3 regions of the Heyndrickxia sp. FW510-T9 genome follow, and region 1 is predicted to be linked to each of the others. Evidence: riboswitches for the same ligand, from Rfam matches in the RefSeq annotation. Region 1 holds a riboswitch; each other region holds the start of a gene.
The links. A riboswitch is a leader RNA that binds a small molecule or an ion and turns the genes downstream of it on or off. The one in region 1 is predicted to bind cyclic di-GMP.
Positions count from the first base shown of each region.

Region 2: it holds a riboswitch for cyclic di-GMP, as region 1 does, so the genes downstream of both, AC3WJF_RS08780 (hypothetical protein) here and AC3WJF_RS04195 (prepilin-type N-terminal cleavage/methylation domain-containing protein) in region 1, are expected to answer to the same signal.
Region 3: it holds a riboswitch for cyclic di-GMP, as region 1 does, so the genes downstream of both, AC3WJF_RS05705 (anti-repressor SinI family protein) here and AC3WJF_RS04195 (prepilin-type N-terminal cleavage/methylation domain-containing protein) in region 1, are expected to answer to the same signal.

Region 1 covers NZ_JBYSWK010000005.1:56,251-61,864, forward strand. Annotated here, with positions in the region: gene AC3WJF_RS04180 (GspE/PulE family protein) at 1-991, shown strand, start outside; gene AC3WJF_RS04185 (type IV pilus twitching motility protein PilT) at 1,002-2,042, shown strand; gene AC3WJF_RS04190 (type II secretion system F family protein) at 2,042-3,250, shown strand; cyclic di-GMP riboswitch class II at 3,349-3,432, shown strand; gene AC3WJF_RS04195 (prepilin-type N-terminal cleavage/methylation domain-containing protein) at 3,516-3,998, shown strand; gene AC3WJF_RS04200 (prepilin peptidase) at 4,130-4,885, shown strand; gene pilM (type IV pilus biogenesis protein PilM) at 4,901-5,614, shown strand, end outside.
Region 2 covers NZ_JBYSWK010000012.1:98,858-104,471, reverse strand. Annotated here, with positions in the region: gene AC3WJF_RS08795 (hypothetical protein) at 75-236, opposite strand; gene AC3WJF_RS08790 (aldose epimerase family protein) at 338-1,195, shown strand; gene AC3WJF_RS08785 (GNAT family N-acetyltransferase) at 1,225-2,049, opposite strand; cyclic di-GMP riboswitch class I at 2,285-2,371, shown strand; gene AC3WJF_RS08780 (hypothetical protein) at 2,636-2,935, shown strand; gene AC3WJF_RS08775 (beta-class carbonic anhydrase) at 2,967-3,527, opposite strand; gene AC3WJF_RS08770 (class I SAM-dependent DNA methyltransferase) at 3,687-4,346, shown strand; gene AC3WJF_RS08765 (S-ribosylhomocysteine lyase) at 4,336-4,806, shown strand; gene AC3WJF_RS08760 (PLP-dependent cysteine synthase family protein) at 4,992-5,614, shown strand, end outside.
Region 3 covers NZ_JBYSWK010000007.1:72,677-78,290, forward strand. Annotated here, with positions in the region: gene AC3WJF_RS05680 (acetyl-CoA C-acetyltransferase) at 1-77, shown strand, start outside; gene AC3WJF_RS05685 (CoA transferase subunit A) at 102-791, shown strand; gene AC3WJF_RS05690 (CoA transferase subunit B) at 816-1,484, shown strand; gene AC3WJF_RS05695 (YqkE family protein) at 1,759-2,016, shown strand; gene AC3WJF_RS05700 (helix-turn-helix domain-containing protein) at 2,060-2,392, opposite strand; gene AC3WJF_RS05705 (anti-repressor SinI family protein) at 2,544-2,687, opposite strand; cyclic di-GMP riboswitch class I at 2,714-2,796, opposite strand; gene AC3WJF_RS05710 (aldo/keto reductase) at 3,224-4,135, opposite strand; gene mciZ (Z-ring formation inhibitor MciZ) at 4,203-4,331, opposite strand; gene AC3WJF_RS05720 (NUDIX hydrolase) at 4,433-4,993, shown strand; gene AC3WJF_RS05725 (endonuclease Q family protein) at 4,986-5,614, shown strand, end outside.

The DNA of each region.
Region 1 (5,614 bases):
GGTTGCTAGAATAAAAATAGTAGGGAATATGAAAATTACTGAAAGTCGATTGCCGCAAGATGGACGTGTGAAATTAAACATTCAGCAAACAGATGTTGATTTAAGAATTTCCATACTTCCTACTATAAATGGTGAAAAGGTTGTTATTCGGATATTGGATTTGCAAAATGTGAAGAAGAGCCTTTCGGAAGTGGGATTTAATAAAGTAAATCTACAGTCTTTTGTAAGATTAATAGAAAAGCCCTCTGGCTTAATACTGATGACAGGACCAACTGGCTCCGGAAAAACATCCACTCTTTATGCTGGTATGCATCATTTAAATTCAGAAGAAGTAAATATTGTAACGATAGAGGATCCTGTCGAATATCAGCTTGAAGGAATAAATCAGGTTCAAGTGAATCCACAAATCGGATTAGATTTTTCGAATGGGTTGCGTGCTTTGCTCCGCCAAGATCCAAACATTATTATGATAGGAGAAATAAGAGATACGGAAACTGTTGAAATCGCTGTTAGAGCAGCGTTGACAGGACATTTAGTACTTAGTACTATGCATACTAATGATTCTATTTCTACCATTCCAAGACTATTGGATATGAATGTGGAGCCGTACCTAGTAGTTTCAGCATTATCTGGTGTAGTCGCCCAAAGACTAGTGCGCAAAATTTGCAAAGATTGTAGGGAAATATACGAGCCTACGAAAATGGAAAAACAACTATTTGAAAATAGAGGTATTCAAATTCAAACATTATATCACGGTAAAGGTTGTTCTTCTTGTCAGCAAACTGGTTATAAGGGTAGATTGGCAATCCATGAATTATTTATGATCGATGATGAGATTCGTCATTTACTGTATGATAATCGAAATATGGATGAGATTAAACTTGCTGCGTTGAAAAAAGGGATGCTCTTCTTGATTGATGATGGATTGTTAAAAGCTAAGTCTGGCTTGACAACAGTTAATGAGATATTAAAAGTAACTTTGCCAGACTAGGAGGATGGAAATGAAGGGAAAATTAGATGCAATATTGACAGCTGCTTTTGAATTAGGAACTTCTGATATTCATTTAACAGTCGGAGTGCCCCCGATTATGAGACTTCATGGGGAATTGAAAAACTTTGGACAAGAGTCGTTGAAACCTGCAGATACAGAAGAAATGGCTAAAGCTATTATTCCAGATTCCATGTGGCAGGAATTTAAGGAATTTGGGGAACTTGATTTTTCTTATGGGATAGAAGGTGTTTCCAGGTTCCGAGTTAATGCCTATCACCAGCGCTCATGCATTAGTTTGGCGATTAGAGTTATTCCTAAACGGATTCCAACTTTTGATGAATTAGGCTTACCGAAAATACTTGGTGATCTTGCATTACTACCACAAGGTCTTATCTTAGTAACTGGACCGACGGGTAGTGGGAAATCAACAACATTGGCGGCAATGCTAGACTTAATGAACCGTACTGTAAAAAAACATATTATTACACTTGAGGATCCTATCGAATATTTGCATAAACATGGAACTTGTATTATAGATCAGCGAGAAGTAGGGTTTGATACGAAATCTTTTTCCAATGCGTTAAGAGCATGTTTAAGACAAGATCCAGATGTCATTTTAGTAGGAGAAATGCGTGACCTTGAAACGATATCAACTGCGATAACAGCTGCAGAAACGGGACATTTAGTTCTAGCAACATTGCATACTACTGACGCACCGACGACAATCGACCGTATTATAGATGTCTTTCCAGCAAGTCAACAAGCACAAGTAAGGATTCAATTAGCTTCTGTTCTCCGTGCTGTTATTTCACAAAGATTGTTTCATCATAAGGAGAAAAAAGCTCGAGTTGGAGCATTTGAGATTTTAATTAATAACCCAGCCATTCGCAATTTAATTCGTAATGAAAAAATCCATCAAATTCAAAGTGTAATGCAAACAAGTAAAGCAGCGGGTATGCAAACGATGCAATTGGCCATTCAAACGTTAATAGAAGATGGGGAAATTGCTAACAGTGATGCCAAACCTTATTTATTGGAAGGTGTACATTAATGGCTGTCTTTCAATATGATGGTAGAGATCGTAAGGGTGAGAAAGTAAAAGGAAAAATAAAAGCAGTCAACTACAATGAGGCTGTCTTAACAATGAAAGAGAATGGCATTGCCATTCGATCTTTAGTTGAATTAAAAGGAGTTTTATATAAAGATATAAATGTTTTAAAGCCGAAAGTTAAACATAAGGATTTAGTTATTTATATACGTCAATTCAGTACATTGATCAAAGCCGGTATTAGTGTTGTTGACTCGACCAAAATATTGGCAGAGCAAACGGGAAATCATGTTTTAAAACGTACACTATATAAATTGTATGAAGATATTCAATCCGGTAAAGCGTATTCGGAAGCTGCCGAAAATTTTCCGAGTATTTTTCCGCCCATGTTTATCAATATGATGAAAGCGGGAGAGGTTGGAGGACAAATAGAAGAAATTCTGGAAAGATTAGCTGTCTATTTTGAAAAACAACATCAAACAAGACAAAAAATTAAAGCGGCAATGTCATATCCCATTATACTAGCCATTATTTCTATCGTAGTAGTTATTTTTATGCTAGCTGTAATTGTCCCGAAATTTTCCGACATGTTTGCCTCTTTTAATGCTAAATTACCGGCAATTACACAATGGCTTCTAAATACAAGTCAGTTTGTCACCCAATATTTTTGGCTATTTCTACTTTTACCAGTGCTGTTTTTTATATGCTACCTTATGTTTGTCCGATCCACAAATGGTAGTTATTATTTAGATATGATGAAGTTAAAAATCCCGATTTTCGGAAAAATCATTCAAAAAGCAGCTCTAGCAAGAATGACTCGAACCTTAAGTACTTTATTCTCTTCATCTGTACCAGTATTGCAAGCAATCAGTATTGTTGAAAAAGTGGTGGACAATAAAGTGATTTCAAAAGTTTTAGGAGAATCAAAGGTTTACTTGGAAGAGGGGAAGTCGATCGCGGAGCCCATGCAAGATCATTGGGCAATTCCGCCACTAGTATCACAGATGATGATCTTAGGGGAGCAATCAGGTACTATGGATTATATGCTAGAAAAGGTAGCGGAATTTTATGAATCTGAGGTCGATCAGGCAACAGAGCAATTGAAATCACTTTTAGAGCCAATTCTGATTGTCTTTCTAGCAGGTATTGTCGGTACCATTGTTGCTGCCATAACCATCCCTATGTATAGTATTTTTCAAAATATCCAATGAATCGAACAAAAACACTGTTTGCAGAAAAATTTGTATTGTTTTGTAAAATAATGTTGTAATGTAAAGATTTGAGATAGTATAATAATTATAGATTTAATATAGTAATTGGAAGTGAAGAAGAGTCGTTTTTATTTGGGCACTTGAATGACTTGGAGCTTGTAGTGCAACCCGCCAATTTTTATGTTTATTAACCTATTAACATAGTAGCTTAATAAATATGAGGTTGGCTTTTTTAATACACTTTTGTATAAAAGGAGAAGATGAAATGAGAAGCAGACTGCAAAAAGTATGGAAGAACCAAAAAGGGATGACGCTAGTTGAGTTGTTAGCTGTAATTGTGATTTTAGCGATTATTACTGCAATCGCAGTACCTAGTATTGGTGGGATTATTAATAATACCAAAAAAAGTGCACATATATCGAATGGTTTGATGGTTATTAATGCAGCTAAGGTAGGGATTGCTGGACAAGATAGTAAATTACTGAATCTGGATAAAGACGGTACCGGAAAATTCACTGTAACTGTGCAACAATTAAATAATTTTGGATATTTGGATACTGTTCCTTCAGACCCTTCAGTTAAAGGTAAAAAGTATAATCCAACAGCAAGTACTGTTACAATAGAAAAAAATGGTGATAGTGGAAAATATTCATATAGTGTCGTATTATATCCAGCTGGAGATACTACTACTCCTTATGTAGATAATTCCGAAGATGGACTCAATAATGGAAAGGCAATAAAAAAATAAAGCAAAACAACATAGTAATAAAAAGGGGCATCCACTGCTCCTTTTTTTATAACAACTAAAACCCAGCATATGATAATATACAATTATATGAAAAGTTTCATAATCCAAAAAGGAGTAATCCCTTATAGCCAATGAACATATTCTGGACAATCTATTTTGCTATAGTAGGCTTCATCTTCGGTTCTTTTTTTAATGTAGTTGGGTTACGTATTCCGAAGAAAAAATCCATCGTGTACCCAAGCTCACAGTGTCCGTACTGTAAGCATAAATTAAGATGGTTTGAGTTGATTCCAGTGTTTTCATTTCTTCTTCAATTAGGAAAATGCCGTTCCTGTAAAGCATCGATTTCGTTCGTGTATCCAATAATGGAAGCAATAACTGGGTGTTTATTTGCTTTTTCATTTGCTAAATTTGGGTGGAGTTCAAATCTGTTGTTCGCGTTATTGCTCCTTTCCCTGGTCATTATCATTACCGTCTCAGATCTTGTATATATGATAATACCCGATATCATTCTATTAATTTTTACTATATTGTTTATATTTGCTAGGGTAATATTTCCTGCTGAACCATGGTGGGATTCTATAGTCGGTGCTATATTTGGGTTTGCCTTACTATTCCTTATTGCTATTATAAGCAAAGGAGCAATGGGTGGCGGAGATATTAAACTATTTTTTGTACTTGGTATAGTACTTGGACTGAAAAACACATTGTTAACCTTTTTAATCGCTACATTTCTTGGTGCGGTTTTTGGCGTATTGCTGATGTTAGCTAGAAAATATCAGAAGAGAAATCCTATTCCATTTGGTCCTTTCATTGGTGCAGGTGCGATAATCTCTTTCTTCTACGGAAATAATATAATTTCTTGGTATTTTAACTTGTTTATGTAATGGAGAGTGAAGTGAATGAGTCCACATATATTTTATAGACAACACCGGTTATTTCTAATGTTTACGGACCATTACGTTCGCTTTATTGTCACAGGGAAAAATAATATTATCCTTAAATTTGGACAAAAGTGTTTGCCTAATGGAGTTCTTCAAGATGGACAAATTGAGGATATTCTAACATTAAGTACATTACTAGAGCATTTTCTTCACGAAAACAAAATAAGACGACTACCGACTTATTTATGCTTACCAGATGGACATACGATAGCAAGAAAGATTCTCGTTCCAAAAGAAGTGCCTTCTGATGAATTGAAGGGCTATCTTTATATGTCTGTTGGAGAGAGCCTGCATCTACCATTTGAAGACCCAATCATGGAAGCAATAGAATTAAATGAGGAAATAGACCGTAGGGACGTACTAATGATATCTTCTCGTGAATCAGTTGTTCAACAGTATGTGAATTTGTTGAAAAAAATTAAATTAAAACCGGCTGTAATGGATTTATCCTTTCTATCTTTATATCGTTTATATTATCATTTGGATCTTGCCGGTCAGGATGAACATCTTTTAGTGGTGCAAATTCAATTATCCTATTTCCAATTATCGATTTTTCACCAGAATAAACCGCTGTATGTTCATCATGTTCATTTTAATGATAAATTAGATTTAGAGTTTCAAAGGACAAGATACACATATGAAAATTGGACAGTGCAAGAGAATCCGCAACAT
Region 2 (5,614 bases), on a different contig from region 1:
GGAAAAGCGGTAACGAAACACACAAATCTATCCCCGTTACCCCTTCTCAAATCAAAGTAAGTTATCAAATCCTTCTACATAACTCTTTTAGTATAAGTAACAGTATTGATTCCACTCGCACCATTTTTCTTAAATTGGTCAACATGTGTCATCCAATAAATTCCGGTGAGTAAACCACCTAGTATAAATACAATGCAAATAAGAAAAAATATGATTTGCTTTTTTTTATTCCGCATAATGGTCTCCTTTTCGAACAAATGCAATCTGTTAATAATATATGACATAATAGTGGATGGAAGCAACAACAACGATTTAGGAACAAAAGGAGATAGGTGCAATGTATTCTATTCAACAACGAATCGAAGATAGTTTAAAAATATACGAATTAAGGGATGGAGATTCGTATATAAAAGTAGTTCCTGAACGTGGTGGAATAATCACAGAGTTCGGGGTCAGTGGCACTGAGATTCTTTATTTAAACAGGGAAACTCTCGTAGATAGAGAAGCAAACATTAGGGGAGGGATACCGATCTTATTCCCGATAAGTGGACAATTGCAAAATGGCGAGTATGAATTACATGGCAGGCTTTATGAAATGAAAAATCACGGATTTGCTAGAAATTTGCCGTGGAAAATTGTGAAAACCAACACTGAAGGAGAATTATCCATTACTTTAAGCTTAAAAAGTAATGAGGAAACGAGAAAATCTTATCCATTTGATTTTGAGGTCATTTATAAATATATCTTAGAAGAGAATATACTTATCATAGAACAAGAGTATAAAAATCTTTCCAGTGTAGACATGCCATTTTATGCAGGCTTTCATCCATATTTCAAAACGTCTCAAAAAACGTTAACATTAAGCTCTGATGCAAAAAAATATTTGGACTACAACGATAATCAAGAAAAAGCTTTCACAGGAACAATTGATTTATCGGATAAAAAAGAATCCTTGATGCTTTTGGACGCTACGAAAAATGAAATAGAATTTAAACTTAAGGAAGCAAATAAGAGGATTTCATTAGAATATGGTGATGAATTTAAATATGTAGTTTGTTGGACTGAACAAGGAAAGGAATTTGTCTGTATCGAGCCTTGGATGGCAAAAACTTCTGAGTTTAATCAAAAAGAAGAATTAGTTTATATTAAACCGCAAGAGTCCCTATCTACCTTTATTAAAATTATAGTTGAGTAAAAAGACAAGGTTCGCACCTTGTCTTTTTATCATTTCAATGGAAAAAAATATACGGGATAATGGTCTAGCTTTTCGAAGCCTAATTTTTCCGCAATGGCAATTGAATCCTTCCGAAAAACTTCCGTTGTCCAGTGAGGGTTACCTCCTAAAGCTAAGCATTCTTCGATGAACGATGTTGCCATTAATGTTGCAAGTCCCTTGCCACGATGCTCCGTACTATACGTATTAATGCCAATCTCATATTCATTCCCACCGACAAATACTGAAATACATGTTCCTATCACTTCTTCGTCTTTTAGAACACAATAGCCAATTCCGTTTTCCAAAAATGAATCCAACGTTTTCCAAAACTTAAGAATCTCGTTTTGGATAATGTGAGACAAATCTTTTTGTAAAATAGTCTCATCTATTTTTGCAATTTCATATCCAAAAGGTGCTACTTTCTTCATTTGAAGCAACTCAAAACGATCCTTATGAAACTTAAAAGGAACACGCTCTCCTTGCTGCACTGTAATTTTGCGAAAAATATTTCGTAAAGCTGCTTCCCAGCTGAAATGTGGAATTAGCTCCAAATTGAAATACTCTTCACCAATCTGCAGCGCTTTTGGGGTAATTTCATCAATAATATATTTTTCCAAGGAATCAAGAAAGGAAGAATTTTGACTGTCGCCCGCTAAGTAAAACATCTCATTAATAGCCCACACTAATACAGTGGTTGGTTTTTCGAGATTATTCACAAAAATTCTCCCACGGTTTGTTCCACTAATTACACCGTTAATGACTGGGTGGAGTTCAAGTTTTTTAAATAAGCTATTCATCTTATTAAAATCTTGAAACGGTAATTCATAAATCATCTATTATCCCTCTCATTTCTGTATTTTTATCTCACTTGCAACAAAATACAGAAATGCAGTTAAATGATGTAGCAATGAATCAGCTCCTTAAAAATGATAAATAATAAAAATTATAACAAATAATATAATATATAAATAGTTTTGAAAGTTTACTTTAATTATCGAACTCTATCATTTATTGTTAAAAATTGTTGATATGAGTAATAAAATAGTGATATTGTAATGAATATAAAGAAACTAATATTGGCAAACCTTTCGAAAGATTGGGACGCAAAGCTACGGGTCTTAGGTTCATAAGAATGATGATCGCCGGGTTGCACAACTTTAATAACCTACTATTCAATATTGGTTATATTATTATAAGGAATAGCCTTTCTATAGTAAGTAAGCAGCTATTTGGCTCCCTTCACCGAAAAGTCATCACCCGTTCCCCTAGCTTCTCGTCACACCTTTCCTAATCATTAAGCTGAAGCTCTAATGACAAAAATTACCATTTTAAACTTCAAAGTTCATATGACTTTGGTGCCTACAATTATTTTTTTCTTGCCATGGAAAATTGTATATAGAAAGAAGGATTTATAAGAAAATGTTAATCGAAGTAAATCATAAGTCAGATAGATATAGCTATAATCAAATAAAACAACAATTAAATTCGTATATTTTTCCAGCAAATTCCTTGACGTTTTTGGCGAATCAAAAAAAGGAGATTGAATTACCAGGAGATCAAATCGTTGATTATATTCTTTGCAATATTCCAAGAAGACAAATTCTTGAACTTTTAGAGATGCTGCAAATTATTAAAAGCCGTAATTCAGATACCACTAATTACCTTCAATATATATTACATGGGATTAACGAAAATAAAGAGTGGATTAGACGTAAATAGAAAAAACCCCGCGAATGCAGGGGTATTTTCTTTATTCATATCCATTTGAAACAACATCTATCCTTCCTGTCTCTGGATCGATAACTAGTCCATGAACAGGAACTCCTTCAGCCAATAAAGGATGATTCTTTATCATATTCACACTATGTAGGACACTATCTTGTACATTTTCAAAGCCCTGAAGCCATTGATGTAAATCAATTCCTGAATATTCAAGTGTTTTAAATGTGTCCTCTGATATTCCTCTTTGTTTCATACTACCAATCACATGCTCACCATCTAAGCCACTCATTCCGCAGCCATAATGACCAATAACCATAATCTCATCCGCCTGCAGCTCATATACTGCGATAAGCAGACTACGCATAATACTTCCAAACGGATGGGTAAGAATCGCTCCTGCGTTTTTTACCACTTTCACATCTCCGTTTTTCGTATTTGTTGCCTTGTGTAACAGCTCCACTAATCTTGCATCCATACATGTTAGGATGACTAATCTTTTGTCAGGGAACTTTGTGGTTGTATATCCTTCATACATTTTGTTTTCAACAAATTCCTTATTGTACGATAGAATTTCATTTAATATTGTCATTAATACCACCTCATCATTAATGTAATATATATAAGAAAAAAAGAAAAGGAATCGGTCTCATATTCTCCAAGTATCTTGCCAATTATTCTTAATTGCTCTTTAGTTAAAATCATGCTAAAGTTAATTCTGAGTTAATTTATAGGAAATGAGGGAATTGAATTGGGTAGAGAATTCAATGAGCTTTTTAATGAATGGTCCCATTCTTATGACCAAACTGTTACTGGCAATGATCCCGAGTATGAAGAAGTTTTTATAGATTACGATAAAATCCTTTCCACAGTAGCCGAAAATTCTTTTGGAAATGTATTGGAGTTTGGAGTAGGTACTGGGAATTTAACTGCTATTTTAAATAATAAAGGACTGAATGTATTTGGAATTGAGCCATCTGAAGGGATGCGAGCTATTGCAAAACAAAAAATGAAAAACATCACTATTTTAGATGGAGATTTTCTTGAATTTCCGCAAATAGAAGCAGCTATAGATACCATAGTGAGCACATATGCTTTTCATCACTTAACAGATGAGGAAAAGGATTTAGCTATCCAAAAATATAGCAAAATATTAAAAGAGAACGGAAAGGTTGTTTTTGCGGATACGATTTTTCCAACAGAAGAAGCAAAACAAGAAAAAATAAACGACTCTTTGAAGAGGAATTTTCATAGACTTGCAGAAGATTTACAACGGGAATACTATACAACCATTCCTGTTTTACAGCATATATTTGATAAATACGGATTTGAGGTCTCTTTTACAAAATTAAATCCATTTGTTTGGTTAATCGATGCAAAAAAGAAGGGAGAAATAACTCATGACAACTGAAAAGAAAATGAATGTAGAAAGCTTTAATTTAGATCATACAAAGGTAAAAGCACCATTTGTACGTCTGGCTGGAGTGAAAGAAGGGGTGAACGGAGATGTTATTCACAAATATGACATCCGTTTTTGCCAGCCAAATAAAGAGCATATGGAAATGCCTGCATTGCATTCTTTAGAGCATATGATGGCAGAATTTAGCCGTAATCATACCGATAAAATTGTGGATATCAGCCCAATGGGTTGCCAAACTGGATTCTATTTATCGGTCATCAATCATGATGATTACGAAGCAGTTCTAGAAATACTTGAAAAAACATTGAATGATGTCCTTACAGCAACCGAAGTTCCTGCATGTAATGAAGTACAATGCGGATGGGCTACTAGCCATAGCTTAGAAGGTGCACAAGAGATTGCTAGAAAAATGTTATCTAAAAGAAATGAATGGACAGAAATCTTTGCATAGGGCTGTTTTCGTACCAGTTATTGGTTTTCGTCATTTGTTTTTTATCCCAAATTAGATTTAATTTCGGGGCATCTTTTCTTAAAAGAATTTCTGTTCTTAAGCCGAATGAAATGGTTAATAGGATTTTCATTTACAAAAGTAACATAATTTAAGAAAAGAGCCTTCCATAAAATGAGGTTTTTAAAATGAAATTCGCGCGAAATGTGCATGAATTAATAGGTAATACACCAATAGTAGAGATTACAAGTTTTTCTTTGCCCGAAGGAGTACGTTTATTTGCAAAACTTGAGTATTTTAATCCTGGTGGAAGTGTGAAGGACCGTTTAGGACAATATATGCTTAAAAGGGCGTTTGCTGAAGGAAAGCTGAAAAAAGGTGGAACAATCATAGAACCGACTGCTGGAAATACAGGAATAGGACTTGCGCTTGCTGCCATTCAATTTGGTGTTCAGGCAGTGTTTGTTGTTCCAGAGAAATTCAGCTTCGAAAAGCAAACATTAATGAGAGCACTCGGGGCAAAAGTGGTAAATACTCCTACTGAACTTGGCATGGGGGGCGCGATTGCTAAAGCGAAGGAATTATTAGAAACGATTCCTGATGCTTTTTATCCAGGACAGTTCCAAAACTTTGCTAATCCAGATACGTATTATGAAAGTCTCGGACCTGAAATTTATGAAGCATTTGAAGGGAACATCCATGTTTTTGTTGCTGGAGCAGGCTCTGGTGGAACTTTTATGGGAACCTCTCGATATTTAAAAGAAAAGCTTCCTAATGTGAAGACGGTCATTGTGGAGCCAGAAGGATCGAT
Region 3 (5,614 bases), on a different contig from region 1:
GACAAGCAAAAAATGGGCTTGCTACACTTTGCATTGGCGGAGGACAAGGGGTAGCAACAATTGTTGAATTAGCTTAGTAGAATAGAAGGGAGAGAGAAAATTTGAAACAAGTATATACATCCTTCCAAGAAGCGGTTGCAGATATTCATGATGGCGCGACATTAATGGTTGGTGGATTTGGACTTTGCGGTATTCCAGAAAATTTAATTCTTGCACTCGTCGAAAAAGGTGTAAAGGATTTAACGGTTATTTCCAATAACTGTGGAGTAGACGATTGGGGGCTAGGGCCACTTTTACAAAATAAACAAATAAAGAAAATGATAGGTTCATATGTTGGTGAAAATAAAGAATTTGAACGCCAAGTATTAGCTGGGGAATTGGAAGTAGAATTAACACCACAAGGCACCTTAGCCGAAAAAATTCGTGCAGGTGGAGCAGGAATCCCTGCATTTTATACTCCTGCTGGTGTGGGAACACCGATTGCAGAAGGAAAAGAGACTCGCATCCTTAATGGTAAAGAGTATGTTCTTGAGGAAGCCTTGACGGCAGATTTTAGTCTCGTTCGTGCTTGGAAAGGCGACAAAATGGGGAATTTAGTATACAACAAAACAGCACGAAATTTTAATCCAATGATTGCTGCTGCGGGAAAGATTACAATAGCAGAGGTAGAGGATCTCTATGAAATTGGTGAATTGGATGCAAATTTCATTCATACTCCGAGTATATATGTACAGCGAATCATACAAGGAAATCAAGAAAAACGGATTGAAAGAAGAACAATCAGCAAATAAACACCGGGGAAGGGAGAGAGAAGTATGTCTGCAGATAAAGGTTCAGTACGTGAAAAGATTGCTAGAAGAGCGGAGAAGGAAATTGAAGATGGGCATTATGTAAATCTAGGGATTGGTATGCCTACTTTAGTCGCCAATTATATATCAGAAAATAAACAAGTTGTTTTACAATCGGAAAATGGCTTACTCGGTATTGGTCCGTATCCAACAGAGGATGAAATCGACGCTGATTTAATCAATGCAGGAAAAGAAACCGTTACAGCTATACCGGGATCCGCCTATTTTGATAGTGCGGAATCTTTTGCCATGATTCGCGGTGGGCACATAAATGTAGCGATATTGGGTGGCATGGAAGTATCGGAGTCAGGTGATTTGGCGAATTGGATGATTCCAGGGAAGATGATCAAGGGAATGGGCGGAGCCATGGATTTAGTTCATGGTGCCAAAAAAATTATAGTAATAATGGACCATGTGAATAAAAATGGTGAATCGAAAATTTTAAAGAATTGCAGTCTTCCTTTAACAGGTAAGGGGGTTGTGAATCGAATTATTACGGACCGAGCAGTAATCGATGTATCATCGGAAGGACTTGTTTTAAGAGAAGTGGCAACAGGGTACACGGTAGAAGAGATACTTTCTTCAACAGAACCATCTTTAATCGTTCCAGAGGATGTAAAAGTAGATGCTTATTAACGGACTGTAGTAAAATGAATGGAGAGTAGGTGAAAAAACCTGACTCTCCTTCTTCATTTTTTATTTTAATAGGCCAGTTTTCGTATAAATTGTTAAAATCCAAAACCCGATTTTAACGTTCGTAATTTATTTTAAATCCTAACTTAGAATTAGTTTCGGGGCATCTTTTCTTAAAAAGGATACCTATTCTTATAGAGAATGAAGAGCATATAAGATTTACTTTACAAAAGCAGCCAAGTTTAAAAAAAGAGCCTTTTATAAAGGAGAAAATACAATGGCAAAATCAAATAAACCGCAAAAACATCATCGAAAAAAAGAAAAACCGAATGAGTTGCTAACCTTACAAGATACATTAAATAATGAAATTTTATTAAAGCTAAAACAAGCTCAAGCTGAACTAGAACTGGAAGAAGACAATCAAAAACTTCAAGAGGAAGAACGTAAGAAAGAAGAAAGAAGAAAAAGAGAGAAGAATAAATCATTTGCAGAATTATTAAACGAAAATCCAATGGATTGGAAGAAGTTTAAATAAGAAAAACAAAAAAGCGTTCAAGTGGGATTAATCATTGAACGCTTTATTTATTATTTATTTTCCATTTGTTAAATTCTAGAAACTCACGAAATTCAGTTTTTGAAACCCCTGATTTCATCGCATCTAGTACTAGTTTTTCCCATTCAGAATCTAATTCAATATTGTCTGTTCCTTCTTCACCTTCATCATGAAGTAAAGAATTAACAGAAACACCTAGAACTGCCGATACCTTTTCGAGAAATTGAACTGATGGATTGGATTGAATGTTTCTTTCGATGGAGCTAAGATATGATTTTGCGATACCCGCCCTTTCAGCAAGCTCTGATAATGATAATTGCTTTTGTAATCTAAAATTCTTTATGCGTTGTCCAATCATAATTATGTCAACATCCTTCGCTTTATTATAGCATATAACGAAATCGTGGTTCCATATTTAGAACGGTTTTGTAAAAAAATTATAAGAATTGAAATATCGATATCAAGAAGTAAAATAAAATATGTATGATAGAATGGTAGAGCAAAGATTTTTACATTACTTCTAATTCAGTTGACTTTTTATCAAAGAAGTCTTTTATTTCTTGCACAGTAATTCCCATATCTAGTGCCGCTAAAATTAAATCAACCCATTCTTGATCCAGTTTTTTTGAATTAACATCTAATTTCTTTTCCATTTTAACCTCCTAAAATACGATGTATTTCAGGTAGCCCAGCCGTCATCGTATTAACTTTAGACCTGTGACTTTGCGTCCTTATTTTTCAATAAGTTTGCCCTTTTCTGATAATTCCCCATTCTATTTATCCACTACTTTTTGTCTACATTTTTGAGTATACAGAAAATAAAAACGCGATTCTCGAAAAAAATGTCGATGTCGAAATAATGAAAAAACTTTTAAAGTGGAATGTGAAAAAGGTGAATATTTAGATAATTTAAACTATTTTGTCGAAATATATCAAAAAGCATTCTGAAAGGAATTTTATCGCTTCTTTTATCTTACACTTAATATGAAAAAAGACGAACATTTTGTAAAAAAGATTAAGAAATTGTTGAAAACTTTTTAAATTAAATGATAATGAGTTACACATCATAGGCAGAATATATAGCTGTTGGACGAAATGCTCTCACTTCGCTGTTATTCGTAATCTAAGGCTTGTTCAAGCATATCGACCATCTATCTATTTTGTTCACAAAAAAGGTTAATTCCAAAACTTAACGGTGTTCTTGATAAGTAGTATCCTTCGTCAAAGTAAGGAGTATCTTTCTTTCCTCTGTGGTTAAAGGATTGGAATTTACCGCTTGTGCGTTTTTCTTTATTTGTTCAATTGAACTTGCTCCTGCAATAACCGATGTGACTACTTCATTTGCTAAGTTAAATTGTACAGCTAAGTCAGTTATGGACCTTTTGTTAGAGACTAATTTTTCTTGTATGCTAGTTAGCGATTCTCGAAGTTCTTGATTAGAGTAATCTAAATACCCTTTGTCGGAAAGTTTATTCAGCCACTTCTCACTTAATAAGCCTTTAGCGAGCGGGCCTCTTGTTACTACGCTTATTTCGTGGTCCGCAAGAAATGGAAACAATTCCTCCGGTCGTCTGTCCAGAAGACTGTATTGCATCATAATACTGACAATGGAAGAATTTTTCGCATACTCACGAATAACATTGGGACGGATAGAGGAAATGCCATAAAATCGAATAATTCCTTCCGATTTTAACTCTTCAAATGCTTCAATTGTTTCATCAATATTATCTTCAATCATACCACCGTGCAATTGATATAAATCAATATAATCGGTTTGTAACCTTCTTAGGCTTTCTTTTACAGCTTCCTTTATATACTTTTTCGAAGGATCCCAGCTCCATCCTGAATGATCTTTATTCGGGCGATTTCCTACTTTTGTAGCTAAAATCACCTTATCGCGAACATGCTTTAATGATTTCCCAACAATCTCCTCATTTACCCCAAAATCATACAAATCAGCAGTATCAAAATAATTGATGCCTTCCTCTAGCGCGGCGTCTATCATTTCTTTTGCATATTTTTCGTTAGTCCCTAGTGACATACATCCTAATCCAAGCGCAGAAATATATAAATCAGAAGTTCCTAGTCTATTTTTTTTCATTTTATTTTTCCTTTCGCTTTATTTTCTCTATTTTAGCGAAAAATACTATTAGTTCGCAAAACATTTGCTATTTGTTGACTTTCTTAATCCAATCATGAACATAGTAATACTGTTTTCTATATAATTTTAATTGCTCTCTAATTTCCCATGCTTTTCCACTCATCGTAATCCCCTTTGCATATACATAGATTTTCACAGGTATGTCTCCTTTTTTCGGAGGGCTTGACATTCGCCTCCGCTTTTCTTATTTGTTAAAATGTATGAATAATAGACTATGGAATAGAACAAGGAGAGTTAATGATGCATAAATTTGCGGAAAAAACAATTAAGTCGGAGAAAATTTTCGAGGGGAAAGTTGTTCGATTACAAGTAGATGAAGTCCAGCTACCGAATGGTAATTTTTCTAAAAGGGAAATTATAAAGCATCCTGGTGCAGTTGCTATTTTGGCAATTACACCGGATGAAAGAATTGTCTTAGTTGATCAATATCGAAAACCGCTGGATCGTGCACTTATTGAAATTCCTGCAGGAAAATTAGAGCCAGGAGAGAAACCAGAAGTAACAGCAATTAGAGAATTAGAAGAGGAAACAGGGTATTCATGTGACGACCTTGAATTAATTACTTCCTTTTATACATCTCCTGGATTTGCCGATGAGCTAATACATTTATATTTAGCAAAGGGACTTAAAAAGCTGGAGCAACCTAAGAGTATGGATGAGGATGAATTTGTGGAACTATTAGAGGTGACTTTGGAAGAGGCTGTTCAACTAGTCCAAGAACAGAAAATATATGATGCCAAAACAGCCTATGCGATTCAATATTTACAACTAAAAGAGGCGTTAAATAAAAATGAATAATTACTTTGTCGACCTTCATATTCATATCGGCAGGACAAAAACGGGAAAGCCTGTCAAAATTACTGCTTCAAAATCATTAACATTGACGAATATTTTACGCACAGCGAAGGCACCTAAAGGATTGGATATTGTAGGTATTATTGATTGTCATTCGCCAGAAGTAATTGCTGAAATAGAGGACTTGCTAGATTGTTCCGACTTAATAGAAATGGAGGAGGGGGGATTCCGATACCAAGAAACGGTGACACTTATACCAGGTGTAGAAATAGAAGTGAATGATGAGAATTGTAAAGGGCCCATTCATGTCCTTGGATACTTTCCGTCTTTACAATCCTTAAAGAAGTTTTCCATGTGGTACCAAACAAAGGTGAAGAATGCACAGTTAAGTACACAAAGAATTCATGAAAATGCTGTTTCGTTGCAAAAGAAAATTAAATCCATGGGAGGAATATTTATCCCTGCCCATGTATTTACACCATTCAAAAGTTTGTATGGTAAAGGTGTAGAAAGGTCATTAACGGAAATTTTAGATCCTAATCTTATTGATGGAATTGAGTTAGGGTTAAGCTCTAATACAGAAATGGCTGATCAAATACATGAATTACACCAATATACTTTTGT